2 regions of the Virgibacillus halodenitrificans genome follow, and region 1 is predicted to be linked to the other one. Evidence: a T-box and tRNA genes for the amino acid it is inferred to sense, from the RefSeq annotation. Region 1 holds a T-box; the other holds one or more tRNA genes.
The links. The T-box of region 1 lies ahead of trpS (tryptophan--tRNA ligase). A T-box ahead of a tRNA ligase gene usually reads a tRNA of that ligase, here a tRNA-Trp.

Region 1 (16,193 bases):
TATGACGGACAATGCGGTCGTGGAAATGCGTGTGAATGTCTATCATCGAGTGTATGACGGACAATGCGGCCCTGGAAACGCGTGTGAATGTCTATCATCGAGTGTATGACGGATAATGCGGCCGTGGAAATGCGTGTGAATGTCTATCATAAAAGGTATGACGGACAATGCGGTCGTGAAAACACGTGTGAATGTCTATCATGAAGCGGACAATGAATGAAAGCTCAGACATCCCTCATTTTTTCCTGATTAGCTGCATAAAATGGAATTAATTACGGTGTACAAGCATGGGGTGGGGATGGTATGGGGTATATATTTTTATTTTTAATTGGCTTTGGACTTGCTGTAACAGGTGGGGTCACAATTATAGCATATACAAATTTTCTTCCTGCAGGGGTAACCTGGTTGGAATACTTCAGCTTTATTTCAACAAGGCCAGAATGCTATTTTCTTCCGGCTGGATTGATTTTAATCGCATTTGTAATTTACCGATTTCCACATAGTCCATAATCTTAACAGATTTAGAATATTTTTCTAGGAGGATGGTCATAATGAATGGTAAATTCACATTTTAAAGTGAGGGTTGTTGTATGTTATATCTGCATGATGTATGGGTAAATTGGTTTGAAGGAGAAGAGAATGGGTATAACGTATGTTATTTTCATGAATGGCGAAAAGAGGATAAAATTGAGTTGTTAGATCAGGTTCCCCTCTTGTACATAACGGAAAATCTATACAACTATATTGAAAATGACATGCACGAGCTACCTAAACCGATGTTGGACGTAATTTATAAACGGGCATACTCTCGTAAAGGGCAAGAGAGAAACGTTATGGAATATGCTGCTATTATTACAGATGGAAATGATATTATGGTAATTGACACGATAGGCTATCAGATCCCTGTTAGGAAAAGCAGATTAATTCCAAGGCAAGAACAACTAGTATATGATATGATCCAAAATACGAAGGCACAATCATTCAAATTTGATGATAGACATTACAAAAAAGAGTATCATATGCTTTCACTAGAGCCTGAGCTCGTTTTCGGTTTAACCAGAAAAGAACGTCAATTGAAACAGTTATTAATGATGGGTCTTGATCAGCTGCGTACAGCAAACAATCTTGGAGAATTACGCTATTGGCTTACGGAATGGGACCCGAAAAACTATCCCTACATTCGCGATATGAATGAAGATCAAGTTTGGCAAGCTTTGTATAATGGTGTGAAAAAAGGATGGACAAGCTCTCATGAGGATTTGTGTGCAAAGCTAATCAAAGGACAGCCATTTCTTGAGAAACTATATGAAATGGAAAACGGAAAAGAAGAAAACGCTTCAAAGCTACAATAAACAAGAAGGGGGAACGTATGATACGTTCCCCACTTCGTATTTATTTCTTCTTTTTAACTCTGCCAAGGCCCATTGCCTTTTTAGCTTTAGCTAAATTTTTATTAGCTGTCAAGGCAGCTTTTTCTGCTCCATGGTCTAATATGGTATCTAATTCTTCTGAATCGAGAAGAGCGTAGTATTTTTCCTGAATTGGTTGCAGTACATCTATAACAGCATTTGCTACGCCTTGCTTAAAGTCCCCATAACCTTTGCCTTCGTATTTTGCTTCAAGTGCTTCGATTGATTTTCCAGTACAACTGGATTCAATTGTTAATAGATTGGATACCCCAGGTTTATTCTCTTTATCAAATTTCACTATACCATCTGAATCAGTAACCGCACTTTTAATTTTCTTTTCAATTTTCTTAGGTTCGTCGAGCATAGAGATAAAGCCTTTTTCGTTGGTATCCGATTTGCTCATTTTCTTCGTTGGTTCCTGTAGAGACATAATGCGTGCGCCAACCTTAGGAATTTTAACTTCTGGAACAGTGAAAATATCATTAAAACGATTGTTAAAACGTTGAGCCAAATTACGTGTAAGCTCCAAATGCTGTTTTTGATCTTCTCCAACTGGAACGATATCTGTATTGTAAAGTAAAATATCGGAAGCCATTAAAGATGGATAGGTGAATAGAGCAGAAGAAACAGCCTCTTTACCTTCCGATTTATCTTTAAATTGTGTCATTCTTTCCAACTCACCCATATAACTGATCGATTGTAGCATCCATCCAAGCTGTGTATGTGCGCTAACTTCAGACTGAATAAATAGTGTAGAGGAATCAGGATTAATACCTGAAGCCAGATAAATTGCTGCAAGTGAACGAATATTTTGTCGCAACTTCAAACGATCCTGTGGTACGGTAATCGCATGTTCATCTACAATACAAAAATAACAATCATGCTCCTCTTGTAACTGGACAAACTGTTGTATCGCCCCTAAATAATTACCAATGGTTAATGTACCACTTGGCTGAATACCTGAAAATATTGTTTTCATCTTGTTCACTCCAATTTTATTTTTTTCCATTAAAAAAAGCTCATTAATCCCCATAAACAGGGACGAATGAACCGCGGTGCCACCCTTATTATTCTGTCATACAACAGAATCGCTTTGTGTGTTAAAATTAGCTCCAAAGTCCAATTCCAATATACCTTGATACTTGTTTACACCAACCACAAGCTCTCTAGAATTCAGGGGGCAATTGTACTACGCCTTTTTCATTGCTATTATTTTTTATCATTATATATATATTTATACAAAAATGCAAGTTCATATAGGGGCGCAAGTATCAATTGAGAAAATCATATGTTGAAAATAAACATTAAGCATAAGATCTGAAATAGGAAATAGGTGATTTCCTGTATTGTAATCCTGGAAATCACCTCACCTACACAGTAAGACTTCTAATAAAATGGATATCCAAAGCCACCATAATAAGGGTATCCATATCCATATCCATATCCATAACCGTATGGAGAAAGTAATGCGCTTCCTAATAAACCACCAACTACGCCACCTAAAAATGGCCCGCCAAACCCAAATCCACCATAAGGATACCCGTAACCAAATGGTCTGCCAAATCCAAATCCATATGGACGGCCAAAACCGAATGGTCTGCCGAATCCAAAACCATAAGGACGGCCAAAACCAAATGGTCTGCCGAACGGGCGCCCGAAAATCCTCTCATCATTTTGAGCTAACTGAAAATTATTCGTGTTGTCATTCATTCTAAAACCTCCATTTTTTGTATACAGTCTTCACTCTTTTCTATACAGAATAATATATCCGCACAGTTATATTAACCTATGTTATATAATAAGAAATTGCATAGGCAATCACATAATTAATGATTTATTATGAAAAAACAGCAAAAATTATTTATTTTTTCATATAATATCATCACAATGAAGCTAGTTGAAAATGTTTTCGGAAGGATGAGCTAATTGAATCACATAGCAGTAATGGGTGGGTGGATTCAAGCATCCGGCACAGTAATAAATGCAATAGAGCCTGCTTTTAGTGAGACAAATAGCAAGGTATTTGCAAAAGCAGGAAATATGCTACAAGCTATCGGCAATGCCATTATTTCTGAAAATTCCTCGATAATAGTAAATAAAATTGCTAACGAAGTTCAATCAACTGGAAATCTGGTTGTCGTGGTTGGTCTATATCAAAAAAACATCACTCTTGAAATTCAAGGTAACCTTATCCAAGCGGTGGGAGCCGGAGTAGGGTTTACACATGCGGTGAGGGAAAATAAGCTGGTTGAAGCTATTGGGGACTTATTGCAGATTATCGGAAACAGTCTTCAGTCCATATCTGGAATAATAGAGAAGGAAGAAAAGGTTGATGCTAGTTTACTAGATTATACTGGAGCATGGATTCAAGCGGGAGGGGCTATCATTTCAGCCATTCACCTAACAATAGAAAATGAAACGCACAAAAATTATTATTACGAAGCTTATAATTTAGTGTATTAGGGTGGGAAGGAAAACACCCATCCTAATACACCTTTATTTTATATTACTAATAACATTAATTGTAAAATGGCTCGTATGAGTTGGTAGTTGGTTATCAACTGTTTCATGATATAGTTGTAGATCGACATCAAAATTAATTGATGTAAGCATATGTTTCTTTATATTTCATACTGCATTTCAGCTATTTTTCACCCATACCTTTGAAATAACCCTTCCCGCATCACAGCTGTTTTGGAGCTCAATTAAAAGATCTTTATTGAATTGGTGCTAATTCACTTTCAGTTACCCATTTGTGGTTTGTTACCTTTTTGCCACCTGTTGTTGGGACATAATCTACCATGTATACAGTAGTCTCTTGAGCAGAATCAATTTTAGCTGTAGCACCATCCATCCCCTTCATATGAGAGGCATTAATAGTAACCTCAGCTTCGGGTTCTAACGGTTCATCACCTGCATTTTTAATTTCCTCATGTATGACCCATTTGTGGTCTTCTACTCTCTCACCACCTGTTGTTGGGGTGTAGGAAATTGTGTAAACCGTTGTTGTATATGCTCCAGAAACCGTTGCTTCTGCGCCTTCCATTCCTGGCATATGGTCTGTAGTAATTTTCGCTTTACTTCCAACTTCATAGGTTGGATTTTTGGTACTATTCAGATCTTCAGGAACTTCACCAGAACTTGAGTGATTCATTTCCCCATGTGATTCAGAATTATTTTCTTCCGTGGTCTCTGAATTCATCTCAGTATTTGATGATTCTTTTGAGGGGGATTCATCATTACCTTGTCCGCAAGCAGTGAGCGCTATAAGGAAAAATGGTAACAACAGACTCATTAAAACTTTTTTTAATCTCATTGTATTTACCTCCTAGATAACAATTCTTTCCTACTATACCCATAAAAAATGCAGATTATATGCAGACTTGTTTACATTTTTGAAAAATGTTTTGTAGGGGAAGTTAAACGAACAGTCCTTAGACAATAACAAAAAATGACAAAATCTATTAATTTTCATTCAAAAAATTATTGTTTTCCTTTATACTGGTAATATAACAGAATGGGAGATTGATAGTTTATGCGATTAGGAAAATACCTAACCTTTGTCAGCGCTATCTTCGTATGCCTGATGATACCAATAGTTATTAGCGCAGATGAGGCAGAAATAGCAAACTTACATAAGGAAAGACAAACGAGCATTAAGCCGATTGATGTAGATAAAAAGATGAAGCGATTTACATATGATTCAGGGTATGAATTTGAGTATCCAGATGCAGTCAGAGGTATATATGTAACAGGAAACTCAGCCGGGGGCAGCAGGTTTGATAAGCTTGTTGATTTAATAGAAACAACTGACTTGAATTCAATGGTTATTGATATTAAAGAAGATCATGGAAACCTTACTTTCAAGCCGGAAGAAGGCTCTCCTTATGAAGATATTGGGAAAAATTATATTGATGATCCAAAGAAACTTATGAAAACGTTAGAAGAAAAAGGAATTTATCCAATCGCCCGAATTGTTGTATTTAAGGATACAGTGTTGGCTAAGAAAAGATCTGATTTATCTTTTACCAAGAATGGAAAGGTATGGACAAACGGAAACGGTGATGCCTTTGTTAGTCCGTTCCAAAAAGAAGTTTGGGAATATAACGTAGAAATTGCCAAGAAAGCAGCGGAAATGGGTTTTCAAGAAATCCAATTTGATTATGTTCGCTTCCCGGAAGGCTTTGAGCACAGAGACGAAGAGTTAAACTATTCTCTTGGTGACTATAAAGATGCAGATATGAACAACATAAAGAAACGAGTAGAAGCAGTTACTGACTTCGTAGCATATGCAAGGGAAGAGCTCTCTTATTATGATGTGGATGTAGCAGTAGATATTTTTGGATATGCAGCAACATTAGAAGAAACACCTGGAATTGGGCAAAACTTTTCACGCATATCTAAAAATGTAGATGTTATTTCTTCTATGATTTATCCAAGTCATTGGACCTCCTATTTTGGTATAGAGAAACCAGACACGGAGCCATATAAATTAGTTTCTGAATATGCAAAGGTGGAAAATGAAGTTCTTGGTAAATTGGAAGACCCACCTGTTTCTCGCCCATGGATTCAAGACTTCGAAGCACCTTGGTTATATAGTGGGCCTACAAAACAATATGGAAAAGCAGAGGTTGAGGCTCAGATCAAGGCATTATATGAAAATGACATACACGAGTTTTTATTATGGAACGCAGGAAACTCGTACACCGAAAATGTAGACTATAAAGTTGGATTGTCAAAATAAATTTAAACGGAACAGACCATTATTTAAAATAGTGGTCTGTTTTCATGTTGCATAATCTAAGTGTAACAAGCTCTCTCTAATCTACACCTAATTAATTAAAATCCGCTATAAGAACGAGTAATTTGGAATAAAATGGGTTGTTCTTAAGAAAAGCTAATGTAAATTGCTCTATTTGGATATCCTACCCTGTGAGATGAATTTAACAAATTGATTTTGATTCGTTATAATAAAACGGACTACTAAAACAATAAGGAGTAGATCAATGAATTGGTATGAGAAATTGAACGAGTACTTTCCAGTGGAAGAAATGAAATCAAAAGAGCATATGGAGATGCTCCTAGAGGAAAAGGGGGATGTATATTACAAAGACGAAAGTCCCCTGCACGTAATGATGTATGCCGAGTTTGAAACGTTTATTTTTATAGATTATGTATGGGTATCTTCAAAAGCTCGTGGCAAAGGAACAGGTCATAAGCTAATTGAAAAGCTTAAAGAAAAGAATAAGCCAATTATCTTGGAAGTGGAGCCTGTGGATTACGAGGATTCAGATACAGAAAAGAGATTGCATTTTTATAGCAGAGAAGGCTTTACCCATGCCCAGTCAATTGGTTATAACCGACGCTCATTGGCGACAAATGAAGAAACTCCTATGGAGATACTATATTGGTCACCAAATGACGATTCAGAAGAGGTTATCTATAAGCAAATGAAGAGAATGTATGAAGATATTCATACTTATAAGGATAAAGAGTTGTATGGAAAGGCATATCAATCCGTAGATGAGGTACTTGTTTATGATGAGGATCGGGATACAGCGGATATTTTGCAAAGTTTAACCCCAAAAGAAAAAGTATAAATTGAACGAGAAACCCATCCGGTATAAGGATGGGTTTCTCTATTTAAAGCTATTTTGCTGGTATAATATTGTCTATTTCAGACCAATCGAATGTGCCCTCTCTGATCTTTTCCCGTCTGTCTTTGGTAATTATATCTGTTGGTCTGCCTCCGTTAGGCCAATCTGTGTCATGTCCTTTCCATTCCGGTCTTTCATGAGATAGAATAAAAGCTGCAATATCAGCAGCCTCTTGATCTGTTAAAGGCTCAGCTGCTCCTGGCGGCATATTATTTTGAATATATCCTGCAATCTTAGACATTCTTGACATACCAGCACCATCATTAAATGAATTCTCCCCCCAAAGAGCAGGTCCTGTATTTGTTCCTGTTCCTGAACCATCGGTGGCGTGACAAGATAAACAGTTTTTTTCTTCATATAATGCTTCCCCGCTGGATACACTAGGTTCTGGAATTTCCTTCATGGTGTTTTGCATGCGCCAAGGAATTTCTTCTCCGACTTCAATTCCCTCAGATATATATGTTAGATAAGAGACCATTGCTCGCATTTCCTTACTTTCCGGATCAAGTTTTTCCCCATTCATACTTCGTACCATACAGCCATTAATGCGGTCTTCAATAGTAAATACCACTCCTTCACGGGGACGGTATTGTGGAAACTGTGTTGTAACACCTACCATGGAAGAAGCCTTAGAAAGACCGCCATCTGCATGACAGCTCATACATGATAGTTCATTTCCTACATTATCGGGCAAGATGGTATTTGTTTCGTTGAACACTTCTTGCCCATAGGTTATATATTCTGTAAGAGGATCATCTGGATTCAAGTCATCCATTGATGGAGGATTATAAGCAAGCTCTTCATTCGCAGCTTCTTTTTGGCTCGTATTGGATTGTTTTTCCGCGTTTTCATTATCAGAACAAGCTACGGTTAGTATTAGAAAAATTAATATTAAAAAATAAATTGATTTGCTTCTAAGCATATCTTTTTCCCTCCTTTTATCTTCTATCTCTAAGCTATCTGTTTTTCAGTAATAAAACTATGACATTTATCACAGTTTTAATGTCAATAATGGCTGCTGTTCATTTTTATTAAAAAAATTATCAATTATTTTCAATTAGAGGGTTTAATTAAAAATGATTAGGGGTAACTTAACATTAATGACAGAAATACATTTCAACAAACATAAAAAAACCCTAAATTTCTTGAATATCCTCTACCTTTCATTAGACAAATGTAGTATACTTTACATAGGGGTTAATTAAACTTATTTTAATTTAATAATCGAATAAGTTAATCCGTGTTTTCGAAATGAAAAAACCCATATCAGAATGAGGAGTGAAGTTTTAATGGTAACACTTTATACCTCACCAAGTTGTACATCTTGCAGAAAAGCAAAAGCATGGTTAGAAGAGCATGATATACCGTTCACTGAACGTAATATATTCTCTGAACCATTATCATTGGATGAGATCAAAGAAATATTGCGAATGACAGAAGATGGTACAGATGAGATTATATCTACACGCTCAAAGGTTTTTCAAAAATTGGATGTTAACATTGAGCAATTGCCAATGAAGGATCTATTTAATTTGATCCAAAAAAATCCTGGTCTGTTACGCAGACCAATCATACTAGATGAAAAACGTCTGCAAGTGGGCTATAACGAAGATGAGATTCGTCGATTTTTACCTAGAACGGTTCGTACGTTTCAATTACGTGAAGCGCAACGTATGGTTAACTAATCAGATTCATTAAATAAATTAAAACGCAGATCAGTTGGTGATGATCTGCGTTTTTAATTTTAAATAGCCACTACAAAAAGCCGACCGTATTATCAGTTTGGTTTTGGCCATGAGCATGTCCTCTTGTTTAAATTAATTTCATGGTGACAAAATGGTGTAAATGGTCTAAAATATATTATTAACTATTCTATGAATTATGGGCTTTTTAATTTCCAATATGGTGGAAGTTATCATACAATAGGTCTAAGAAGAAACTATATACTCAAGTCATATAGTTATATATATAGCTTTTAATGAATAAATGGTTAATTGAGGGGACAATGAACCGATCATTATGGTTAACGCTTTGTAATTTAGGGTATAGCATACTGTAATCTGTTTCATCAAAGGTGAAGTTGTCTCTTCCACCTAACTATTATCAGAAGGGAGAGAATAGATGATGGAAATAGAAAGAATAAATGAGAACACGGTTAAATTTTATATTTCATATATCGATATAGAAGATCGCGGTTTTGAGCGAGAAGAAATTTGGTATAACAGAGAGCGTAGTGAACAATTATTCTGGCAAATGATGGACGAAGTTAATTACAAAGAAGAATTTAATGTAGAAGGACCATTGTGGATTCAAGTTCAAGCCTTGGAAAAGGGACTTGAAATAATCGTAACTAAAGCACAGGTTTCTAAGAATGGCGAGAACATTGAGCTTCATACCGAAGATGGCCATACGGTAGATCTGCCTGTTGATAAAAAAATCGAGAACATGCTGGAAGATAAATTTGGTGCCAAGCAGGAAGAAGATACAGAAGAAATGGAAGATGACCACATGGAGGATAACCTCTGGATTATCGTTAATTTTGATGACTTTGAAGATGTCATTCAGTTAAGTCATTACTTCCAGGATATGACTGGCATTACAGAGGAAATCTTGTATTTCTATAAAAATAAATATTATTTATATCTGGAATTCTCTCAAGACGTACTGGATGATAATATTCAAGAAGACTTGATTAGCCAGGTATTTGAATTTGCAAATGATGCGGATATTACGATTCACATGTTAGAAGAGTATGGTAAGAAAGTTCTCGAGGAAAATACGTTTGAGGAAATCAGAGAACATTTCCCTGCAAATATCTAGACACACTCATTAAAGGAGGGTGTCTTTTTTTTGTGCAATTTAATATATGTGAGGGTGGTAAACTAATTCATAATTTATATATACTGCGACGTAACTTGGTTGTTTGTAAATGACCGTTTCGGAAAATACACTTCGCTGGTAAAGTGGTTAGATAATAACCCGTTATTTATGGTACAAAGCAGATACAAATTGATTGGAGCGGAAGGGGGCAATCTAAGAACGCCACGTCCTGGGACTGCGTTTCCTCGTCCCACCGAAAACATTTGTGGCAACGATTGCATAACCAACGTCCTGTTGGCCCGCGACTCCTACCGGAATAGCATGAGCTGAAGACCCTGGACGTAGCGTAGCGAAGGAAGCGGCTGAAGCCATGCCGGTGGAAAGCGTCCCCCTGCAGCGTAAATCAATGGGTCCATCCGCTTCCTTAAAATAAAATATACTTTAGTTCGCAGTTTCCTCCTACTGCGAATTATGAATTGTATGAGGTAAGTCTTTATTTCAACATTTGTATTATAAAAATAAATATATGTAAACAGTGTAAGAGATAAGAACTGCTGCTTCTTATTTAATTATTACTATTCCTGCTGTTATTTTTCAATCCTGTAAAGTATTAAGAAGGGTTTTTATAGTCTCTGTTGAATTATAAACAATGGAGGTGATCTATTTATGCTGCAAGCAATGAATGAAAAAGGTGTGTTAGTCACTCTTCCGCATGCTACAAGAAATGAAATAGCGGAATGGAAGAAATCACAAACGGAATTTTATTGCCCAGCTTGTAAGGAAAGGGTGATGATGAAGGCAGGAACAAAGAATATTGCACATTTTGCACATTATCAAGAAGGAGAGTGTATTGCAAAGGAAGGAGGAGAGGGAGCGTATCATGAAAAAGGAAAGCTGGCGCTATATGATTGGTTAAAAGGACAGCAAATAAATACACAAATGGAAGAATATCTTTCACAAATACAGCAACGCCCCGATATCCTTGTAAACTGGAATGGAAGAAAAATAGCAATTGAATTTCAATGTGTAAGAATTCCCACCACAGTTATTCAAAAAAGAAATAAAGGCTATATGCGTGCGGGTATTATACCAATTTGGATTCTAGGCATGAATCTATTTCAGCGGAAGACCGCTAATCATTTTAAAATAAACGACTTCCTCATCCAATTTTTCCACCAATTTTCCTCTGACTATCCACTATGCATTTACTTTTTCTGTCCGGAAACATTTCAATTTTTAACCATACATGATATTTATATTCTCCGAAAAGGCGTAGCTACAGGGAAGTTTCATATTCAATCTCTTCCTATTATTGGATTCCTTGAGCTTTTTATGGCCAAGAATTTAAAACCAAAAGAACTATATAACGTGTGGATAAAAGAAAAGCAGCGATTTAGAGTCCATCAACCAAATCGACTTTTCGGAAGAGAGAGAAAATGGTATCAATGGCTTTATTTAAAAGGACTGCATCGTGAAATACTACCAACACTTATACATTTGCCTGTCTCTTTTCAAATGAGAATGAAAACCCCCCTATATGAATGGCAAAGTCGTCTGCTGTTGGATTATATTTCTCCTCTCCCTTTAGGAGCAAGCTTTACTCTCTCCTCCTGCCACATCTTTCTCCGGTTCCATCATCAACTGTCTCAGCAATTCCACCTATTGCATTCACCAGCTAATCCTATCCAAGAATATCTGGAACATTTAGTAACGCTAAAAATTCTCAATAAGTTAAATGAACGATATGTGAAACGTAAAGAAATCAAACAGCCAGCTTCATTAGAAAAAGCGCTCTATGCTGACAAAGTTGTTTTGGAAAAGCTATTCAATCAAAATCCAAGCATGATTCCCCGTTAATTCGTTATACTAAGTTTTAAGGATTCCTTTTTGCAGGATTTTTCTTTTGTGTTCACGAATTACTATATAAGGAAAGATTTTTTTGGAATAGAAGGAGGAGCTTTTATGGCAAAATCAAAAACAAAAGCACTACCAAAGCGTGAAGAACTACCAGTAGAACGCACATGGAAATTAGAGGATATTTTCGCTACAGATGAAATATGGGAAAAAGAATTAAAACAACTACAAACTGATATTCCCAAAATAGAAGCGTATCAAGGGAAACTGGCTGAGTCATCCGATCAGTTGCTTGGTGTACTAAAGCTGCAAGATGAATTATCTGAGCGATTAGGAAAGCTGTATACATATGCGCATATGCGCTATGACCAGGATACGACCAATTCATGGTATCAAGGACTAAATGCGCAGGCTGAAAATGTACTGACCATCGCTTCAAGTGCAATGAGTTTTATCGTTCCGGAAATTTTAACGATGGAGGAAACGAAGCTAAAGAACTTTTTAGAAGAGAACAAAGAGCTACAGGCATATCAAAAAACATTAGACGAAATTAATCGGCAGCGGCCACATATCTTGAGCGAAAAAGAAGAGGCGTTACTTGCTGAAGCATCTGATCCTATGTCAAGTGCTTCTCAAACATTCGGTATGTTGAATAATGCGGATTTAACGTTCCCAACAATTAAAAATGAAGACGGGGAAGAAGTTGACTTAACGCATGGCAGATATATTGGTTTTCTTGAATCAAAGGACCGAAGCGTAAGGGAAGCAGCTTTTAAAGGAATGTATGATACCTATGGGAAATTTAAGAATACTTTTTCTTCTACACTAGGTGGTAATATTAAGAAAGATAACTTTTATGCTAAGGTACGTAATTATGAATCTGCAAGGCAGTCTGCTTTAGATGATAATAATATACCTGAAAAAGTGTACGATAATTTAGTTGAAGCTGTTAATGAAAAACTTCCATTACTTCATCGCTATGCGGAACTAAGAAAGAAAGTATTAAAACTCGATGAATTGCATATGTACGATCTATTTACACCACTTGTCCAGGATATAGATATGAAGATTCCATATGAAGAAGCACAGAAAAATGTTTTAGAAGCACTCGCTCCACTTGGAGAAGAATATGTAGATATTCTTAAAGAAGGTTATGAGAATCGTTGGATTGATGTGGAGGAAAATAAAGGAAAACGAAGTGGTGCTTATTCTTCAGGAGCATATGGTACCAACCCATATATATTATTAAATTGGCAGGATAACGTAAATGATATGTTTACACTAGCTCACGAGCTCGGGCATTCGGTTCATAGTTACTATACACGTAAATTTCAGCCATTCCGTTATGGAAACTATTCTATTTTTGTGGCAGAGGTTGCATCCACAACGAATGAAGCTTTGTTAAATGATTATATGTTGAACAATGTAGAGGATGAAAAACAAAAACTCTATTTGTTAAATCACTTTTTAGAAGGATTCCGTGGTACTGTATTCCGTCAGACGATGTTTGCAGAATTTGAACATGATATTCATGTAAGAGCACAAAATGGCGAAGCTTTAACTGCTGATAAGTTAACCGAACTTTATTATGATCTTAACAAAAAATACTTCGGTGATGCAGTCGTTTCAGATGAGGAAATCGGCTTAGAATGGGCGAGAATTCCACATTTTTATTACAATTACTATGTGTATCAATATGCCACAGGTTATTCTGCTGCAATGGCCCTATCAAATAATATTTTACATGGTAAAGAAGGAGCTGTAACTCGTTACCTTGATTTTCTGAAGGCGGGAAGTAGTGACTATCCAATCGAGGTACTTCAAAAAGCAGGTGTGGATATGACATCAAAACAACCTATTCTTGATGCACTGGATCTATTCGAAGAAAAACTAAATGAGATGGAAAAACTTTTATTGAAATAAGAAAAAAGCAGGATGGACCTAACTTGGTCGCACCCTGCTTTTTTAGGTTTTAATATAAATGTTGGGGTATTCAATGATATGGAAAATGGATAAATTGTGAAGTAACTTAATAGTACTGCAAACGGTCGTTCCGGAAAATAACTTATGGTGAAAGTTTGTGAATTTCTCCGGCGGATAATCTTGCTCTCCGGTTGATTAGTTTGTTCTCCAGCGGAAAATCTCGCTCTGCAGCTGATTAATTCACTCTCCGGCGGATTATCTCGCTCTGCAGCTGATTAATTGATTCTCCGGCGGATAATTTCGCTCTGCAGCCGATTAATTGATTCTCCGGCGGATTATCTCACTCTCCTGCTGATTAATTCACTCTCCAGCGGAAAATCTCCGCTCCGCTGCTGATTGGCCCCACACTAGTTCACAGTTTCCTCCTACTATGAATAAACATAGTACCCCAACATTTACAGTAGAAATCGATTTTACATAGCAACTAGGGATTACCGCATTCCGCGATAAACGCGTCTGGTTGTTCTGTTCGTAAATGAATATACTGTAAGGTAGATAGAAATAAATAATAAGGGCAATGTAATATAGAGGGGAATGATTGACATTAACCCAAGAATATTAATGAAAAAGGCAAACAAAGTTAATAATATAAACAAAAATGGGAGAATATTTTGCATGAACCATCACTCCTGTCAACTATTTAATCCTTATATATAATAATATGATGAGCTAAAAATAATTAGAAGTGACACTTTTGTGAAATCATGAACATACTTATTGATAGAAAGATAATTTGCTGTTATAGTATTACTTGTAAGATGACAAACAAAACCCCTTTGTTTGAATCATGAAACTTTCTCCCATCCCCCTTTGTATAAATACAAAGAGAGATAATAAGGATATACGCTGCCCCGTATATCCTTATTTTATTTCCATAAGTTTGTGATTTCTTGAACGAATAAATATATCTTAAAAACATACCCCTTAATTTCATCTGAACACTACTCAAGTATCGATTATCTTATCCAATTTTAATTCATCTACATTTGATTTAAAAAAACATGGCGGGACGTAATTCCAGACTGCGCCAAAAGTAGTAAATCCCCACGTTTTATTATAAATAAAAAATGAGCCTTACATCGGCTCACTTTACAATAAATAGTTCCAAAAATTCCCGTATTTTGCTGGTAGCTTACTTACCTTTCTTTTTAACTGCAGCTTCTTCATTTCTTTTTCAGCTTTTGCTACCGTCCAATCATAAACAACTGCTACTTCTTTTGTTGCAATACTGCCATACATGGCTACAAAATCCTCTAAAGGTGGCTTCTCGGATGGAATAGGTGATTTTTGCAGTATCTCTTTTAGCACCCTTACGTATATATCATATGGATATAAGCCGGATATCTTAATCCCTTGATCGTCACTCATTTGATTAAAAAATACGATTGTAGGAATATAATCGACTTCCATCTCTTGTGTTAATTTCAAGTCACATTGGAAGGCTTTTTTTGCAGATGCAGAATATAGGTCGTTTTCAAATTCATTTACATCCAGATTAGCTTCCTCTGCACATTGTAGCAGAACATCTTTTTCTGAGATATTTAGTTTGTTTAAAAAGGCATTCTCTTGAATTCTGCGCAAAAATACCTTTCCTGCTTTTTTACCTTGGAGCTCAGCTGCTTTTACAGCCAATGAGGCAATCCAAGGAGATGAAATAGGATTATCAATCCAAATATCGCCGTCACAACTCATTCCGGTTCGCTTTGCTGTTTTTTCCCAGATATCACGGAGTTTTATAGGTTTATCAAATTGGTCTTTATTTAAATGGTTTAAATGACCACTGACAATTGGCTGTATGGTAAAAAATCGACCATATTCAATAGTCAGCTTCTTAATATAGGGTTCGAGCGACCAGCATTCCGGGCATAGAGGGTCAACAAAAACATACATTTCAATTGGCTTCTGGACTAAATCGATATAGCTATATTTCGGCGATGTGTTTGTACAGGTTGAGCCATGAAGCTCACTTGAATTCCCACTCACATCGATTCTCCTTTCTTCTATTCTGGTGTGTTCATCATGTGATTTGCTGTTAGGGTCAATTTTTCAAATATAGCTGTACGGTACGGATCTTCAATTTCAGCTTCTTCGAGCGCTTCCTTCATACATTCAAGCCAAGCATCCCGGCGTGTCGGAGTTATTTCAAATGGCAGGTGTCTTCTTCGCATCATTGGATGGCCACGTTCTTCTGAAAAAAGAGGAGGACCACCAAAGAACTGAGTGAGAAATAAAGTTTGTTTTCTTGCAGTCTCAGTTAAGTCCTCTGGGAATATAGGTATAAGCTTGGGATGTACTCCCACTCGTTTATAAAATGCTTGCACAATCCGGTGAATGGCATCCGCACCACCAATGGCTTCATAAATGGAACCAGGTCTATTCATCAACATTACTCCTAGTAAAAATTATAAATGTAGTTAAAAATAATCAAGCATTTAATTCTACATAGGCCAACAAGCCTTAATTGTATATA
Region 2 (16,193 bases), 270 kb from region 1:
CCTCAGGAGCTGCGACATTTACCTTTTTACCAGCCTGCTTCAATTCAGAGTCATCTGTTAAGTTTTTCAGGTTTGAATAATTTCCATAATCAGCCACTTGGCCTGCTTGAGAAACATCCAACGTGTTTACAACATATATATTTTGTGTGTTTCCATTCGCATTAAATGTAGCATAGACTACTTCATCCTTTGATGAAACCTTCCCATCTTTCTTTGTTGCAGCTTCTGTGCTTTTACCATCATTTGTAGAGGCTGTTACTAAAAGTGACGGCAATACAAGTAACACAGCTGCAAGGACAAACAATATCTTTTTTATATTCATCATCATTTCTCCTTATAAAAGTTTGCTTTCCAGGTTGTCTTTTCAATAATCTTATCGAATACCAACAGCATCGCCGGCAGGAATAATACCACCATAATAAACGCTAGCAATGCGCCTCTTCCAAGTAGTAAGCCAATGGATGAAACGACCGGATTAGAAGAAGTGATCCATAGAATAAAACCGACACTGGATAAGATAGAAGCAGAAATAGCAATAGAGAAAATTTTCTCGTCAAGGGTCTTCTTTATCGCTGCAAGGGCTGGCATTTCTTTTCGATTCTCTTTATATGCCTCCGTTAACAGAATGGCATAATCAACCGTTGCTGCGAGTTGAACCGTACTTACAATCAGATATCCTACAAAGACAAGCGAAGAGCTTGTAAAGTAAGGAACAGATAAATTAATCCAAACAGCTGATTGAATGGTCAAAAGAAGGATAATTGGAAAAGAAATCGACTTAAAGGTGACAAGCAATACAAGTGCAACTGTAATAACAGTTAACAAATTTACCAATGTATTATCTTTTTGGACCACATTTTTCATATCATACAGGGTAACACTTTCACCAAGTGCATAAAATTCTTTTCCATAATAATTTCCAGTGGTCGCTTCCACATCCTCAATTAAGTCAAAAGCTATATCTCCCTCTGTATCTGTATTTGTTTGCAGGATGATTCGACTGTAATTCTCTGAATAAAATTGTTCAGTAACAGACTCATCCAAATATTCAGGAGGAATGGCGGGACTTACTGTATTTACATAGGATAGAACGCTTGTTACATGTTCCATTTTCTCTAAGTCTTGCACCAATTCTTCTTCTTTTGCAACATCCCCTTTTGGTACAAGTAAGACCATTGAGGTACTTTTTCCGAATTCATCTTCAATTTTTACCACATCACTACCTGCTCGAGTTGTTTCGGGTTGTTCACCAATCCCATAAATGAAACTCGTTTGACTTTGTGCTAAGAAAGCAGGTACCAGAAGTAAGAACACAAGAATCAGACTTGGGATTTTTAGCTTTATAACTTTGCTTCCAATATTTTTAAAGCTTGGAAGCAATGGCTGATGTTGGGTTTTATCAATCCATTTATAAAACATGAGTGTTAGAGCAGGCAAAAATACCATAACACTAATAAAGCTTAATACAATTCCTTTTACGAGGTTGACGCCCAAATCCGATCCAATCTCAAAATTCATGAACGTTAATGCCATAAAACCGAAAAAGGTGGTTGAGGCACTGGCGACAATTGCCGGGAAGGACCGCTTCATTGCCAACCGCATTGCTTCCTTAGGATCGGACACTTCCTTTCGATAGTCAGAAAAACTATGAAGAAGAAAGATAGCATAATCGAGTGAAACCGCAAGTTGTAAAATAGGTGCAACAGATTGGGTAACAAAGGATATTTCTCCAAGAAAGATATTTGTTCCTAAATTTATTAATACAGAAACTCCAATTGCTGTAAGAAAAAACAGTGGTTCCACCCATGAGCTTGTTGAGATCACCAAAATAATGATGATGATTGGTATTAATAATGCTGCTGCGTACATCGTTTCAGTAAAGGCCATGGTTTGTTGGGTTGCTGTATTAAGTGCCTCCCCTGCCATAGCATTGTTGTCCTCACCAATGAGGTCATAAATCTTATCTGTAACAGCTACTTCATCTCCCTCACGGATACTAAAGGAGAATAGAGCGTTACTATCCTTATAATAGGACTCTACTGTGTCTTCATCAGCCATCTCAATAGGGGTTTTGATGTCAATCGCATCATCCAGCCATGTAACATCAGACACGCCATCAATGGCTGCAAGCTGTTCTTTATAAGCGAGTGCCTCCTGAATGGAAACGTTATTGATCATGACACAAGTATTGGGTACCGCCCCATCAAATTCCTGTTCCATCACATCCATTGCTTCTGTAGATGGTGCATCTTCAGGTAAATAATCTACCATATTGTAATTGACAGCCACCGCAAATTGAGCAACGGCGCTGATTAATGTAATTATAAAAAAAGTAAGTACAATGGGCTTTTTATGTTTAATAATTCGAGCCGCGATGTTTATTATGGTTCACCCTCTCTTGCATTTTGAAAAATTCCACTATATCATTATATAAACACCGTGTTGTTTTTACAACAAACAGTTTTATAAAATACGTATGTATTCCAACATGATCGGTTATTGTGTTGGAATACAATAAAATTTTTAGGAGCGATTCACCGTGACTTCCGAAAAGCTGGATAGAAGAAAGAAATATACCCGCATGGTATTAAAGGATAGCCTAATGAAACTATTACAGAACAAACAAATTTCAGCCATTACAGTAAAAGAAGTATGTGAACTGGCAGATATTAACCGTTCCACCTTCTATGCACATTATGCTGATCAGTTTGATCTCTTGGAACAAATCGAGGAAGAACTGATTGAGGATCTGAATATGTATCTAAGCGGATACGATTTTGAGAGTGAGGACGAATCTTTACAAATGACGGAGAGATTAATTGAATACTTTGGTTCAAAGCAGGATGAATGCCAGACTCTGCTTAATATAAACGAGGATTCCTCTTTTCAAACAAAAGTAATGGACGTAGCTCAGCATTTTCTTATGAAAAATTGGATGGAGGTAAGCCGACTTGATCATGATATGTCTGAATATATAAGTTCATTCATTATAAGTGGAAGTATTCAAATTATGAAGGTTTGGCTAAATAATGGCATGGATAAATCGTCCAAGGAAATGGCACAGTTAATTACAAATCTCGTTAACCAAGGATTGAGTGGGTTGAAGTAGGGTTATTCAACGGTATTTCAGATCCACACAACATATTTCCTTAATTGTAGAGCTGAAGCAAAGAACAGACTAAAAAAGAGCCATTAAATCGGCTCTTTTTTAGTCTGTTTTAAATTAATGGCATCAAAGCTTTCACTTCATATAACGATCTTCAAGCAAACTATTCAACATGAAGATCTCTTGGAGCAATTCCTCACCAACATTCGTTTCTAGAACTTTCTTTCTTTCTAACTCTTTATCTACCAATCTTCTAACTGATAAGACATCCGTTCCGTGCAATAGAACATCTTCCTTTGAAGTGAACTTTTGATGTGCCACAAGCTGCATACCGTAGGAGTTATATAATAATGTGTAGCCTGCAATCCCTGTTGTAGACTGATACGCCTTGGAAAAACCTCCATCAATGACGATCATCTTCCCATTTGCTTTAATTGGGTTTTCTCCATCAATCTCTTTTACAGGGGTATGGCCATTTATAATATGACCTTGATCTGGATTCAAACCGAATTCCATTAATATTTTCCGGCAAATATCCTCGTCTTCTCTTAAATAATAGTAAGGATTTTTTGTTTCTTTATGTGTAGTTTTGTCGCTGATAAAATACCTCTCAAATGTCGTCATTTCTCTTTTCCCAAAGAGGGATGAACGCTCCCCTGTCCATAAATACCACACCATATCTGTCGCCAAATCATCTGTTTCTTCAGGATGGGCAAATGCCTTCCGTAAATAATGTTCAAATACATCCAGCAATTCGCGCCCTGCATACGTTTTATTTTCGATGCCCATTTCTTCCATATTCCCTTGCTCATCAACTGGGATACAGCCATGAATTAATAAATTTCCGTTATATTTCAAATAAAGGCTGCCTTTTTTCATCAGAAATTTCATGTGACGAGCGAGCTTTTCAGAATGCTGCACAGAGAATAGCAGTTTATCAATTACTTCTTTTTCTTCGGCCAATAATTCTCCAGGCTGGTCTGGATTAACCGTAGCAAAACAGGTGTTTTCCAGTGGGTATGTTTTATCATCAATGGTGACTTCCTTGTTTTTATAATCCACTCTCTCCAGCAATAGCCTTCTTTTCATATTAAAATTAGGACGTCTCTTAATAATAGGCATCTCCAATTTAAATTGAATCATTGCAATGGCTTGATGAATTTTAGTAATTTGCAGTGCTTCCTGTTCGGATAGCTCTTTATCTGAATTACGCTTTGGACGAAATGCCGGATTATCTCCATAGTATTTTTCTGCAAGGTTTTGAAGTGGACGAAGATTAATACCATACGCATCTTCAATAATATCCAAATTATCATAACGGGCACATATACGAATGATATTGGCAAGGCAAACCTTTGAACCGGAAAATGCCCCCAGCCAAAGCACATCATGATTCCCCCACTGAATATCAACCGAATGGTAGTTTATGAGTGTATCCATAATTTTATCGGGTTCTGGTCCACGATCATAAATATCCCCCACCACATGAAGATGGTCAACAATTAATCGTTGTGTCGTATACGCAAGTCCGGTAATGAGCTTATCTGCCTGCCCGAGGGAAATAATCTGTTGTACAATCTGACTATAATAGTACTTCTTATTGGTATATTCATTCGTTTTATAAAGCAGTTCTTCAATAACGTAAACAAACTGCTCCGGCAAGGCTTTACGTAACTTTGATCTCGTATATTTAGAGGAAGCGTAAGAAATTAATTTTATGAAATACTCTATCGTTTCCGAATACCAATCATTAAGTTTCTGTTGATCGGCAAAATTATTTTTAATCAATCGCAGCTTTTCTTCCGGATAATAAACCAATGTGGCTAATTCGTTCATCTCTTCTTCTGTCAATTGGTCTACAAAAATATCCCTTATTTTTTCCTTCACTTTTCCTGAACCATTTCTTAGCACATGTTGAAAAGCCTGATATTCTCCATGTAAGTCACTGACAAAGTGCTCTGTACCCTTGGGCAGATGGAGAATCGCTTCCAGGTTAATAATTTCCGTTACTACTTTTTCTTCACAATCGTATTCTTTTGCCAACAAATCTAAAAAATTCTTTTTCAAGTGATTCCCTCCCCATCAAAAGGTTTATGCTTCTTTTGTCTGTATAGATCAACTGATTTAATGTCTGCCCTTTTTACATAATGGCTACTCTTTAATGATAGTTTAAGGGTAGTCTACCAACTCCGCAAGCGTTTCCACGAAAATGAATAATGCAATAATCTGGAGAGGAGCTACTACCGCTCCCCTTTCATCCAAAAAACTATTCCTCTTTATCTACCACTTTCTGAACGAGTGCTTCCGGAATCATCTCAAATCCTTCAATGATCGTGTTTTCCTCCACTTCGATCATAAGGCTGATCTTCCCATTGAAGTGTACTTGGCGAACATATCTTAAGTCTTGCGGACTAACTTTAATATCCGCTACCTTTGTTTTTATTTTAATAGATTTTGATGTGTATTTCGGTACAATACTACTAGCTTTTAATTCATATTTTTCATCGTCAATGACCGTTTTAAAAGCTTCTTCCACCTTCTCTGTTTCAATATCTTTAACTCCACTGCTCCTTAATACCTGCTCAACATCCTTATAGTCAAACTTCGGTATCTCTTCCTCTTCATTTTCTTCAATGGTCCGATGAATTTCATCATACACATTGGAAAGCGTAGATGTATTGATTTGATCACCAGCAACCTTTTTTACGATTTCCTCGAAAACAACCTTATCATCCTCAGCGGTCATTGTTTCTTCGGCATTTAAAACTTCTTCGATGAAATGATAATCCAGCTCATAGGCTTTTCCTGCTGAGTAAAGCACATGATTGACATCTGCTGCGCTATCCGAAAAGCACGGGAATAAGAATCCCGACATAGGTGCCTTCAAATTAATAATTGGGTCTACGACGATATTATATTTGAATTCCTTTTCCACATAGTCAAACAGCAGTTCTTTCTTCGGGTCCTGTGTCTTGTTCATACTTCCCATAATAAAGGAGTGCGAATAAACCGCATCTCTTGCATTCTCTTCGGACTCCTCATTACTGCGCTTCATCGGCTTCATATATTCACCACGAATGAAGGTAATGACAATGTCCATCTCATATTGCTTGTCTTTCAACATTTTCTCTACAAGACGAAGCATTTGGTTATTCCATTCCTCTGTATCATTACTTAATAGACCCTGATGTAAAATAAGCTGGCTACTATCTTCCACATCACGCTGAAACTTCAACTCAAATAGTTTCTCATCCATTTGCCCAGACAATACTTTCTTAAAGTTAGCCAAAAAGAGCTCCTTTTGCTCATCCTCCAGTAACTCAAATGGCACACTTTGATAATGATAAATCTCACTAGATTCCTTCATAACATATACATTAAAAATCTCATGTATTTTTAATAAGTCATTATTCACTTTAAATTGTTTACGAATATTTGCGATATCTTTTTTATTCAATCCTGTTTCACTCCTAAGGCTAATACATATATAACTCTATATCTATTCTATCATTTTTTAGCATGTGTGATTAAATTTAATAGAAAATAAAACGCAATGTGGAAAGGAAAGTTTTGTGCTAGTATTCCTTCATTAGTAATAAATTAAGCGACAGAATCCGTCAAGAATATCTTACATATTCACCAACTACCTAATTCCATTACAAATTAATTTCTAGATTTCTTTCAATTAAGATTCCAAGATTTTTCAAATTCCGTCTTCTTCTTTGCCTGTTATAATAAAGAAGAGATCAATTTCATAGGGGAAGGGACAGAATATGTACCTAACACGTCTCTAAGCTAAACATAAGGGAAAAGACAAGAAAAAAGAACAGCCAGATTCATCTCTTATCAGGACTGTTCTTACTTTTAAAATTAACCTTGCAATTAATATCTAATTAGATTTATTCAAGAATCTCTTATTCAATCCCATAATCTCTAGCAAAGACCATTTGTGTATCGACAAATACATCTTTATCTTTTTCATCCAATGTGAACACTCGAGCTCCACGCAAACGGTTATTTTCCTCGCCACCAAGGCCATACGCCCCAAACCCAGTACTTCCTGCGTAACCAAGCTTAATACCGTAGTAATCACCAACGTATGTATTAATATGGTCATGGCCGGCGAATACACCTTTAACATCCCCGCGTTCTAGCATTGCTGAAAACATACCACTGTTAAATGGACCAGTACAAACACATTCATTTTTCTCTCCGGTTATGTTATGCTTTTTTATTGCTTCTTGATGACTTGCTTGATTAGCCTGGTATGGGCGAGCAAACCACATATACTCAAATTCCGGAAGTGGGATATGCATGAAAGCAAGCGATGGAACTGGATAGCCGTTCTTCTTTTCAAGTTTTTTTGACGTCTCATAATACCACTCGACTTGATCCGTTTTTAGCCAATCATAGGTTTGATAACCTTTAAAATCTTGACCTGCTACTTCATCTGGAGCATACCTTCCACTGTCGAATAACCAGATGTTAAATGCGGCTTTTGCGTTTTTGGAATTCCTGATTTCAATCGAATTATTGCCGGTTCCTGTAACACCTTTTGGGCCAGGCTGGTTCATATTATGTTCATATGACATATAGATATCAAGCATCTTTTCTTCATCTATACCAGTCTTAAATGTATGATCTTCATCGTGATTTCCGAATGTAATTGCCCATTTCACACCACGTTCTTCCATAGGCTGCGCAATATTGTCTATTGCTTTTTTAACTTGTTTTTTGTTTTTTACATCACCTTGTATCATATCACCGTTAATCACAACAAAATCAGGTTTTTCTTCATCTAGAGTTTTCTCCATTAAAGCAACAGTTCGTGGATCAATATCCTCGTCATCCTGCGTGTCGTTAAACTGTACAATCTTAAATTTCCCGTTACTGTTAAATTGCAGTTTTTGATTCTTGTCTGTTTTACCTTCCACAACGTTCATAGAAAAACCAAAAGTGAAAATGAGTGCTAGTCCAAGTGTAATCGTACTAAAAATAGCTTTAAATTTCACACAAAGTTCCTCCTTTAGTAAGTCTTGTCTCAATACTATCAATCATTTATTAACTGACAATAAATTGTGAATTAAGGTTTAGTAAAGATAATTATTTTGTGAGAGACAGGAGTTTAGAAACGAAGAGATGGTTTCCTCGTTTCTTCTATATAAATACGCTTATTACAATTAACAACCTTTTAATTTATCAACTAGAGCTAATGCAATTATTGCCTTTGCGGATGTATGTTTTATGAGTTATTTCTTTGTATATCTCGATTTTTAACCATAAAAAAAAACTCCCCTTCGTTCGTTCAAAGAAAAGCCCCTGTTTACAAATGGACAGGAGACTAGCCACACACATACTGCGTAATATGAACGCAAAAAAGACGACCCTCTAACGAATAAATTTCGCTAAAACGTCGTCGTATTTATATCTATGATACCGGTGGTCGGGGTCGAACCGACACTCCCGTGAAGGAACGGGATTTTGAGTCCCGCGCGTCTGCCAATTCCGCCACACCGGCATGTTCATGGAGGCGGTAACCGGATTTGAACCGGTGATAAAGGTTTTGCAGACCTCTGCCTTACCACTTGGCTATACCGCCATAATATATTGGAGCGGAAGACGGGATTCGAACCCGCGACCCCCACCTTGGCAAGGTGGTGTTCTACCACTGAACTACTTCCGCAATTGGCTGGGCTACTAGGATTCGAACCTAGGATACACGGGATCAAAACCCGATGCCTTACCGCTTGGCTATAGCCCAATATAAGATATTGAATATTAAAAGGGGCGACCGGTGGGGATTGAACCCACGCGTGCCGGAGCCACAATCCGGTGCGTTAACCACTTCGCCACGGCCGCCATATTAAAATGGCAGGGGTAGTAGGAATCGAACCCACATCAAAGGTTTTGGAGACCTTCGTTTTACCATTAAACTATACCCCTACTTATATGTTAAAAAGATAAATGGTGGAGGGGGGCAGATTCGAACTGCCGAACCCTGAGGGAGCGGATTTACAGTCCGCCGCGTTTAGCCACTTCGCTACCCCTCCATATTTATAAAGACAAAAAAATGGTGGCTCGGGACGGAATCGAACCGCCGACACAGGGATTTTCAGTCCCTTGCTCTACCGACTGAGCTACCGAGCCATTTAGTTGTAAAGTACCAACATGGTATTAAATAATAGTGGCGGTCCGGACGGGACTCGAACCCGCGACCTCCTGCGTGACAGGCAGGCATTCTAACCAACTGAACTACCGGACCATATTAATTTGCACTCTTAAGTGCTATTGTCATTCAATGAATTAATTTGGTTGCGGGGGCAGGATTTGAACCTGCGACCTTTGGGTTATGAGCCCAACGAGCTACCGAACTGCTCCACCCCGCGATGTGAATAATTTAAAATTAATGGTGGAGGATGCAGGGCTCGAACCTGCGACCCCCTGCTTGTAAGGCAGGTGCTCTCCCAGCTGAGCTAATCCTCCATGTTGGTGACCCGTACGGGATTCGAACCCGTGTTACCGCCGTGAAAGGGCGGTGTCTTAACCGCTTGACCAACGGGCCATTAATATAAGTAAGGTGGCGGAGAGCGAGGGATTCGAACCCTCGAGGCCGCGGTAACGGCCTACACGATTTCCAATCGTGCTCCTTCGGCCACTCGGACAGCTCTCCATTGGCTCCACAGGTAGGATTCGAACCTACGACCGATCGGTTAACAGCCGATTGCTCTACCACTGAGCTACTGTGGAATAATCCAATATAATGATCAACTTTTTATTGAATATGCCTGGCGGCGTCCTACTCTTGCAGGGACAAAGTCCCAACTACCATCGGCGCTGGAGAGCTTAACTTCTGTGTTCGGCATGAGAACAGGTGTGACCTCTCCGCTATTGCTACCAGACCATTTCAAACTTGATCCGAGTTACTTAGGAATTTTTCATGACAATCATTATTATAATTGTTTCTAGGAAAAAATCAAGTATTTATTGTAAATATGTATGATTTATACCCTAAAAACTAAATAAGAGAAAAACAACGACGATCAAAGAAGAAAATTAGTTAAGTCCTCGATCTATTAGTATCCGTCAGCTCCACGTGTCACCACGCTTCCACCTCGGACCTATCAACCTCATCGTCTCTGAGGGATCTTACTCACTCGAAGTGATGGGAAGTCTCATCTTGAGGGGGGCTTCATGCTTAGATGCTTTCAGCACTTATCCTTGCCACACGTAGCTACCCAGCTATGCTCCTGGCGGAACAACTGGTACACCAGCGGTGTGTCCATCCCGGTCCTCTCGTACTAAGGACAGCTCCTCTCAAACTTCCAACGCCCACGACGGATAGGGACCGAACTGTCTCACGACGTTCTGAACCCAGCTCGCGTACCGCTTTAATGGGCGAACAGCCCAACCCTTGGGACCGACTACAGCCCCAGGATGCGATGAGCCGACATCGAGGTGCCAAACCTCCCCGTCGATGTGAACTCTTGGGGGAGATAAGCCTGTTATCCCCGGGGTAGCTTTTATCCGTTGAGCGATGGCCCTTCCATGCGGAACCACCGGATCACTAAGCCCGACTTTCGTCCCTGCTCGACTTGTAGGTCTCGCAGTCAAGCTCCCTTCTGCCTTTACACTCTACGAATGATTTCCAACCATTCTGAGGGAACCTTTGGGCGCCTCCGTTACCTTTTGGGAGGCGACCGCCCCAGTCAAACTGCCCGCCTGACACTGTCTCCGGACCGGATCACGGCCCTGGGTTAGAATGGTCGTACAGCCAGGGTGGTATCCCACGGATGCCTCCACCGAAGCTGGCGCTCCGGTTTCCAAGGCTCCCACCTATCCTGTACAAGCTGTACAAACATTCAATATCAGGCTACAGTAAAGCTCCACGGGGTCTTTCCGTCCTGTCGCGGGTAATGCGCATCTTCACGCATAGTATAATTTCACCGGGTCTCTCGTTGAGACAGTGCCCAAGTCGTTGCACCTTTCGTGCGGGTCGGAACTTACCCGACAAGGAATTTCGCTACCTTAGGACCGTTATAGTTACGGCCGCCGTTTACTGGGGCTTCGGTTCTGCGCTTCGCGTAAGCTAACGCTTCCCCTTAACCTTCCAGCACCGGGCAGGTGTCAGCCCCTATACTTCGCCTTTCGGCTTCGCAGAGACCTGTGTTTTTGCTAAACAGTCGCTTGGGCCTATTCACTGCGGCTCCTCCTTAAAGGAGCACCCCTTCTCCCGAAGTTACGGGGTCATTTTGCCGAGTTCCTTAACGAGAGTTCTCCCGCTCACCTTAGGATTCTCTCCTCGCCTACCTGTGTCGGTTTGCGGTACGGGCACCTATGAACTCACTAGAGGATTTTCTTGGCAGTGTGAAATCAGGAACTTCGGTACTCTATTTCCCTCCCCATCACAGCTTGAAATTGTTGGACGGATTTGCCTATCCAACTTTCTCACTGCTTGGGCGCACACATCCATCGGTGCGCATTCCTTATCCTACTGCGTCCCCCCATCGTTCAAACGCTCATGAGGTGGTACAGGAATATCTACCTGTTGTCCATCGCCTACGCCTTTCGGCCTCGGCTTAGGTCCCGACTAACCCTGAGAGGACGAGCCTTCCTCAGGAAACCTTAGGCTTTCGGTGAAAGAGATTCTCACTCTTTTTTCGCTACTCATACCGGCATTCTCACTTCCAAGCGCTCCACCAGTCCTCACGGTCTGACTTCACAGCACTTGGAACGCTCTCCTACCATTGTTCGTAAGAACAATCCGCAGCTTCGGTGATACGTTTAGCCCCGGTACATTTTCGGCGCAGAGTCACTCGACCAGTGAGCTATTACGCACTCTTTAAATGGTGGCTGCTTCTAAGCCAACATCCTGGTTGTCTGGGCAACTCCACATCCTTTTCCACTTAACGTATACTTTGGGACCTTAGCTGGCGGTCTGGGCTGTTTCCCTTTCGACTATGAACCTTATCACCCATAGTCTGACTCCCAAGTCTAAGTAGCTGGCATTCGGAGTTTGACTGAATTCGGTAACCCGATGAGGGCCCCTAGTCCAATCAGTGCTCTACCTCCAGTACTCATTCCTTGAGGCTAGCCCTAAAGCTATTTCGGAGAGAACCAGCTATCTCCGTGTTCGATTGGCATTTCACCCCTACCCACACCTCATCCCCGCATTTTTCAACATACGTGGGTTCGGGCCTCCAGTCAGTGTTACCTGACCTTCACCCTGGACATGGGTAGATCACACGGTTTCGGGTCTACGACCACATACTCAAATCGCCCTATTCAGACTCGCTTTCGCTGCGGCTCCGTGTCTTCCACTTAACCTTGCATGGGATCGTAACTCGCCGGTCCATTCTACAAAAGGTACGCCGTCACCCATAAACGGGCTTCGACTACTTGTAGGCACACGGTTTCAGGTTCTCTTTCACTCCCCTCCCGGGGTGCTTTTCACCTTTCCCTCACGGTACTGGTTCACTATCGGTCACTAGGGAGTATTTAGCCTTGGGAGATGGTCCTCCCGGATTCCGACGGAATTTCTCGTGTTCCGCCGTACTCAGGATACACTCCGGAGAGAATTCCTTTTCGATTACAGGGCTCTTACCTGCTGTGGCTGATCGTTCCAGATCGATTCATCTAAAGAATTCCTTTGTAACTCCAAAGGAGTGTCCTACAACCCCAGAAAGCAAGCTTTCTGGTTTGGGCTAATTCCGTTTCGCTCGCCGCTACTTGGGAAATCGCATTTGCTTTCTCTTCCTCCGGGTACTGAGATGTTTCAGTTCCCCGGGTCTGCCTCACATAGCCTATGTATTCAGCTATGCGTACTGTTCCATTACGAACAGTGGGTTCCCCCATTCGGAAATTCTCGGATCGATGTCTACTTACGACTCCCCGAGACATATCGGTGTTAGTCCCGTCCTTCTTCGGCTCCTAGTACCAAGGCATCCACCGTGCGCCCTTATTCACTTAACTATTTTTACAATGAATAAGCGTGCTAATTTCTTAGCCTTGCTTTTATTTAAATCTAGCTTTGGCTCCTAGCGACTAGCGCGACTTCCTTCCCCTTCGTACAATAAGTCAACATCGATTCATTTACATTCATCGTGTTTCCTTTATCTCCTACGGGTCAGTCCAGTCCGTACGTCGCTGAGCAGTCGCCTCAGCTTTTTATTTGATGTCGTTGTTACTCTTATTTAGTTTTCAAGGTACAAAAAGAGAGATTCGCTCTCTCAAAACTGAACCAAACAACCATGTATGTCCTTACCGGAAGACCCGAAGGCCTGGGCCTGCAGGATGCAGGTCATGCCGACGTTGCCACAGGACGTGGCGAACTTAGTCGGTCTTCCGTTTCCTCGTTCTAAATCCTTAGAAAGGAGGTGATCCAGCCGCACCTTCCGATACGGCTACCTTGTTACGACTTCACCCCAATCATTGGTCCCACCTTCGGCGGCTGGCTCCAAAAGGTTACCTCACCGACTTCGGGTGTTACCAACTCTCGTGGTGTGACGGGCGGTGTGTACAAGGCCCGGGAACGTATTCACCGCGGCATGCTGATCCGCGATTACTAGCGATTCCGGCTTCATGCAGGCGAGTTGCAGCCTGCAATCCGAACTGAGAATGGTTTTATGGGATTTGCTTGACCTCGCGGTTTTGCTTCCCTTTGTTCCATCCATTGTAGCACGTGTGTAGCCCAGGTCATAAGGGGCATGATGATTTGACGTCATCCCCACCTTCCTCCGGTTTGTCACCGGCAGTCACCTTAGAGTGCCCAACTAAATGCTGGCAACTAAGATCAAGGGTTGCGCTCGTTGCGGGACTTAACCCAACATCTCACGACACGAGCTGACGACAACCATGCACCACCTGTCACTCTGTCCCCGAAGGGAACTCGGTATCTCTACCGATTGCAGAGGATGTCAAGACCTGGTAAGGTTCTTCGCGTTGCGTCGAATTAAACCACATGCTCCACCGCTTGTGCGGGCCCCCGTCAATTCTTTTGAGTTTCAGCCTTGCGGCCGTACTCCCCAGGCGGAGTGCTTAATGCGTTAACTTCAGCACTAAGGGGCGGAAACCCCCTAACACCTAGCACTCATCGTTTACGGCGTGGACTACCAGGGTATCTAATCCTGTTCGCTCCCCACGCTTTCGCGCCTCAGCGTCAGTTACAGACCAGAGAGTCGCCTTCGCCACTGGTGTTCCTCCACATCTCTACGCATTTCACCGCTACACGTGGAATTCCACTCTCCTCTTCTGTACTCAAGTCCTCCAGTTTCCAATGACCCTCCACGGTTGAGCCGTGGGCTTTCACATCAGACTTAAAGGACCGCCTGCGCGCGCTTTACGCCCAATAATTCCGGACAACGCTTGCCCCCTACGTATTACCGCGGCTGCTGGCACGTAGTTAGCCGGGGCTTTCTGGTTAGGTACCGTCAAGGTGCCGCCCTATTCGAACGGCACTTGTTCTTCCCTAACAACAGAGCTTTACGATCCGAAAACCTTCATCACTCACGCGGCGTTGCTCCGTCAGACTTTCGTCCATTGCGGAAGATTCCCTACTGCTGCCTCCCGTAGGAGTCTGGGCCGTGTCTCAGTCCCAGTGTGGCCGATCACCCTCTCAGGTCGGCTACGCATCGTTGCCTTGGTGAGCCGTTACCTCACCAACTAGCTAATGCGCCGCGGGCCCATCTGTAAGTGGTAGCTAAAAGCCACCTTTCAACTTCTCATCAGGTGATGAAAAGTATTATCCGGTATTAGCCCCGGTTTCCCGGGGTTATCCCAGTCTTACAGGCAGGTTGCCCACGTGTTACTCACCCGTCCGCCGCTCGTTCCACAAGCGTCACCTCCGAAGAGGATCAGCTTGCTTCCCGCGCTCGACTTGCATGTATTAGGCACGCCGCCAGCGTTCGTCCTGAGCCAAGATCAAACTCTCCATAAAAGTTTGAATAAGATCGACACCAATCAATCTTATCTCATGTCTTAGCTGCAGAAGCGTTAACTTCTGGCTTTTTAAAAATTAACGAAAAACGTCATGTTTTTCTTGACATACTGGTTGTTTTGTTCAGTTTTCAAAGAACGAATTTGTTAGTCACTCATTTAAAATAGCGACCTTATTAATATATCATGTTTCAGATATCATGTCAACAACTTTTTTGTTATTTCATAAGCTGTTGTGCCGCTAATCAATTTGGCGACTTTATTAATATATCACACTTACTTGAACTAAGTCAATAAGTAATTTATATATTTTTTTCGCTGTCTGACCAAAAATCCATTCGTTTTTTGCGACGGATTTAACTTTATCATGGTTACATTACAAAGTCAACAAAAACTTTAACAAATTATTACACATTGTGACATACAACGCTATCTAGCCCCTAAATCATTGCAATTAAAGACACTATCTATAATTAATTAGATAGAAATGGATCCTCACCTTAGACGAGAATCCATTCATCTAACTTCATTTAACTCTCTTCGTTGATCATATACTTCCGATGGTATACATCTATACCTTTAGTCTCCTGCTTAACCGTCATTATTATTTCTTTCTCAATTAAGTAAGAAATAATAGCTGTGAGATCAAGAGAAAAATCCTTAATATCAGGATGCTCAATTAATTCTCCGTAAGACCAAGGTGTATCTTTTGTCTTCATTACAGTTAAAAGTTGTTGTGAGGAAGCAAGTGCCCTGCTGCTTAATACAAAATCCATAGCTATAATCATTAGCTGAATTCTTTTCTCTAACTCTTCGTTTCCTTCAATGAATTCTTCATATAACTTATAAACTTCAAGATCTATTTGCTTCACCTGACTCCAAACAGTTACTTCCGGATAATAGCCTTTTTCAATAACCGCCAGTCGAGCTAAATAATGCAGGGAGTACAGAATTTTACTATTTGCATCTTTATAATCGCCTGATTCATACAAGTCCTTTGCCTCATTAAAGCTTTTTACTAGCTTTCCAAACTCTAACATCTTACGAGAGTTTCGCTTTTCATTCGGAAAATCCCTAAGCTGGTCTTTCAAATGGTAAATGTATTCATTCCGGTCAAAAATAACCCGTCCATAAATAATCCACTCGACCGCTCTTC

Region 2: it encodes a tRNA-Trp, which carries the amino acid that the T-box ahead of trpS (tryptophan--tRNA ligase) is inferred to sense. The anticodon was not compared.

The regions. Positions count from the first base shown of each region.
Region 1 covers NZ_CP017962.1:923,114-939,306, forward strand. Annotated here, with positions in the region: gene BME96_RS04735 (YuzI family membrane protein) at 304-510, shown strand; gene BME96_RS04740 (YjbA family protein) at 591-1,352, shown strand; gene trpS (tryptophan--tRNA ligase) at 1,393-2,388, opposite strand; T-box leader at 2,444-2,622, opposite strand; gene BME96_RS04750 (hypothetical protein) at 2,796-3,119, opposite strand; gene BME96_RS04755 (DUF6944 family repetitive protein) at 3,336-3,872, shown strand; gene BME96_RS04760 (YdhK family protein) at 4,126-4,725, opposite strand; gene BME96_RS04765 (putative glycoside hydrolase) at 4,945-6,153, shown strand; gene BME96_RS04770 (GNAT family N-acetyltransferase) at 6,416-7,009, shown strand; gene BME96_RS04775 (c-type cytochrome) at 7,059-7,988, opposite strand; gene spxA (transcriptional regulator SpxA) at 8,356-8,751, shown strand; gene mecA (adaptor protein MecA) at 9,191-9,886, shown strand; gene BME96_RS04790 (competence protein CoiA) at 10,553-11,743, shown strand; gene pepF (oligoendopeptidase F) at 11,849-13,663, shown strand; gene BME96_RS04805 (ClpXP adapter SpxH family protein) at 14,813-15,706, opposite strand; gene BME96_RS04810 (globin domain-containing protein) at 15,724-16,104, opposite strand.
Region 2 covers NZ_CP017962.1:652,670-668,862, reverse strand. Annotated here, with positions in the region: gene BME96_RS03460 (hypothetical protein) at 1-322, opposite strand, end outside; gene BME96_RS03455 (efflux RND transporter permease subunit) at 325-2,271, opposite strand; gene BME96_RS03450 (TetR/AcrR family transcriptional regulator) at 2,540-3,109, shown strand; gene BME96_RS03445 (fructose-bisphosphatase class III) at 3,242-5,173, opposite strand; gene BME96_RS03440 (DUF4317 domain-containing protein) at 5,373-6,563, opposite strand; gene BME96_RS03435 (metallophosphoesterase family protein) at 7,021-8,118, opposite strand; tRNA gene BME96_RS03430 (tRNA-Leu) at 8,541-8,624, opposite strand; tRNA gene BME96_RS03425 (tRNA-Cys) at 8,632-8,705, opposite strand; tRNA gene BME96_RS03420 (tRNA-Gly) at 8,715-8,789, opposite strand; tRNA gene BME96_RS03415 (tRNA-Gln) at 8,793-8,867, opposite strand; tRNA gene BME96_RS03410 (tRNA-His) at 8,893-8,965, opposite strand; tRNA gene BME96_RS03405 (tRNA-Trp) at 8,976-9,049, opposite strand; tRNA gene BME96_RS03400 (tRNA-Tyr) at 9,072-9,156, opposite strand; tRNA gene BME96_RS03395 (tRNA-Phe) at 9,178-9,253, opposite strand; tRNA gene BME96_RS03390 (tRNA-Asp) at 9,292-9,368, opposite strand; tRNA gene BME96_RS03385 (tRNA-Met) at 9,416-9,492, opposite strand; tRNA gene BME96_RS03380 (tRNA-Val) at 9,514-9,589, opposite strand; tRNA gene BME96_RS03375 (tRNA-Glu) at 9,594-9,668, opposite strand; tRNA gene BME96_RS03370 (tRNA-Ser) at 9,685-9,776, opposite strand; tRNA gene BME96_RS03365 (tRNA-Asn) at 9,779-9,853, opposite strand; rRNA gene rrf (5S ribosomal RNA) at 9,890-10,005, opposite strand; rRNA gene BME96_RS03355 (23S ribosomal RNA) at 10,160-13,075, opposite strand; rRNA gene BME96_RS03350 (16S ribosomal RNA) at 13,473-15,038, opposite strand; gene BME96_RS03345 (nucleotidyltransferase-like protein) at 15,568-16,193, opposite strand, start outside.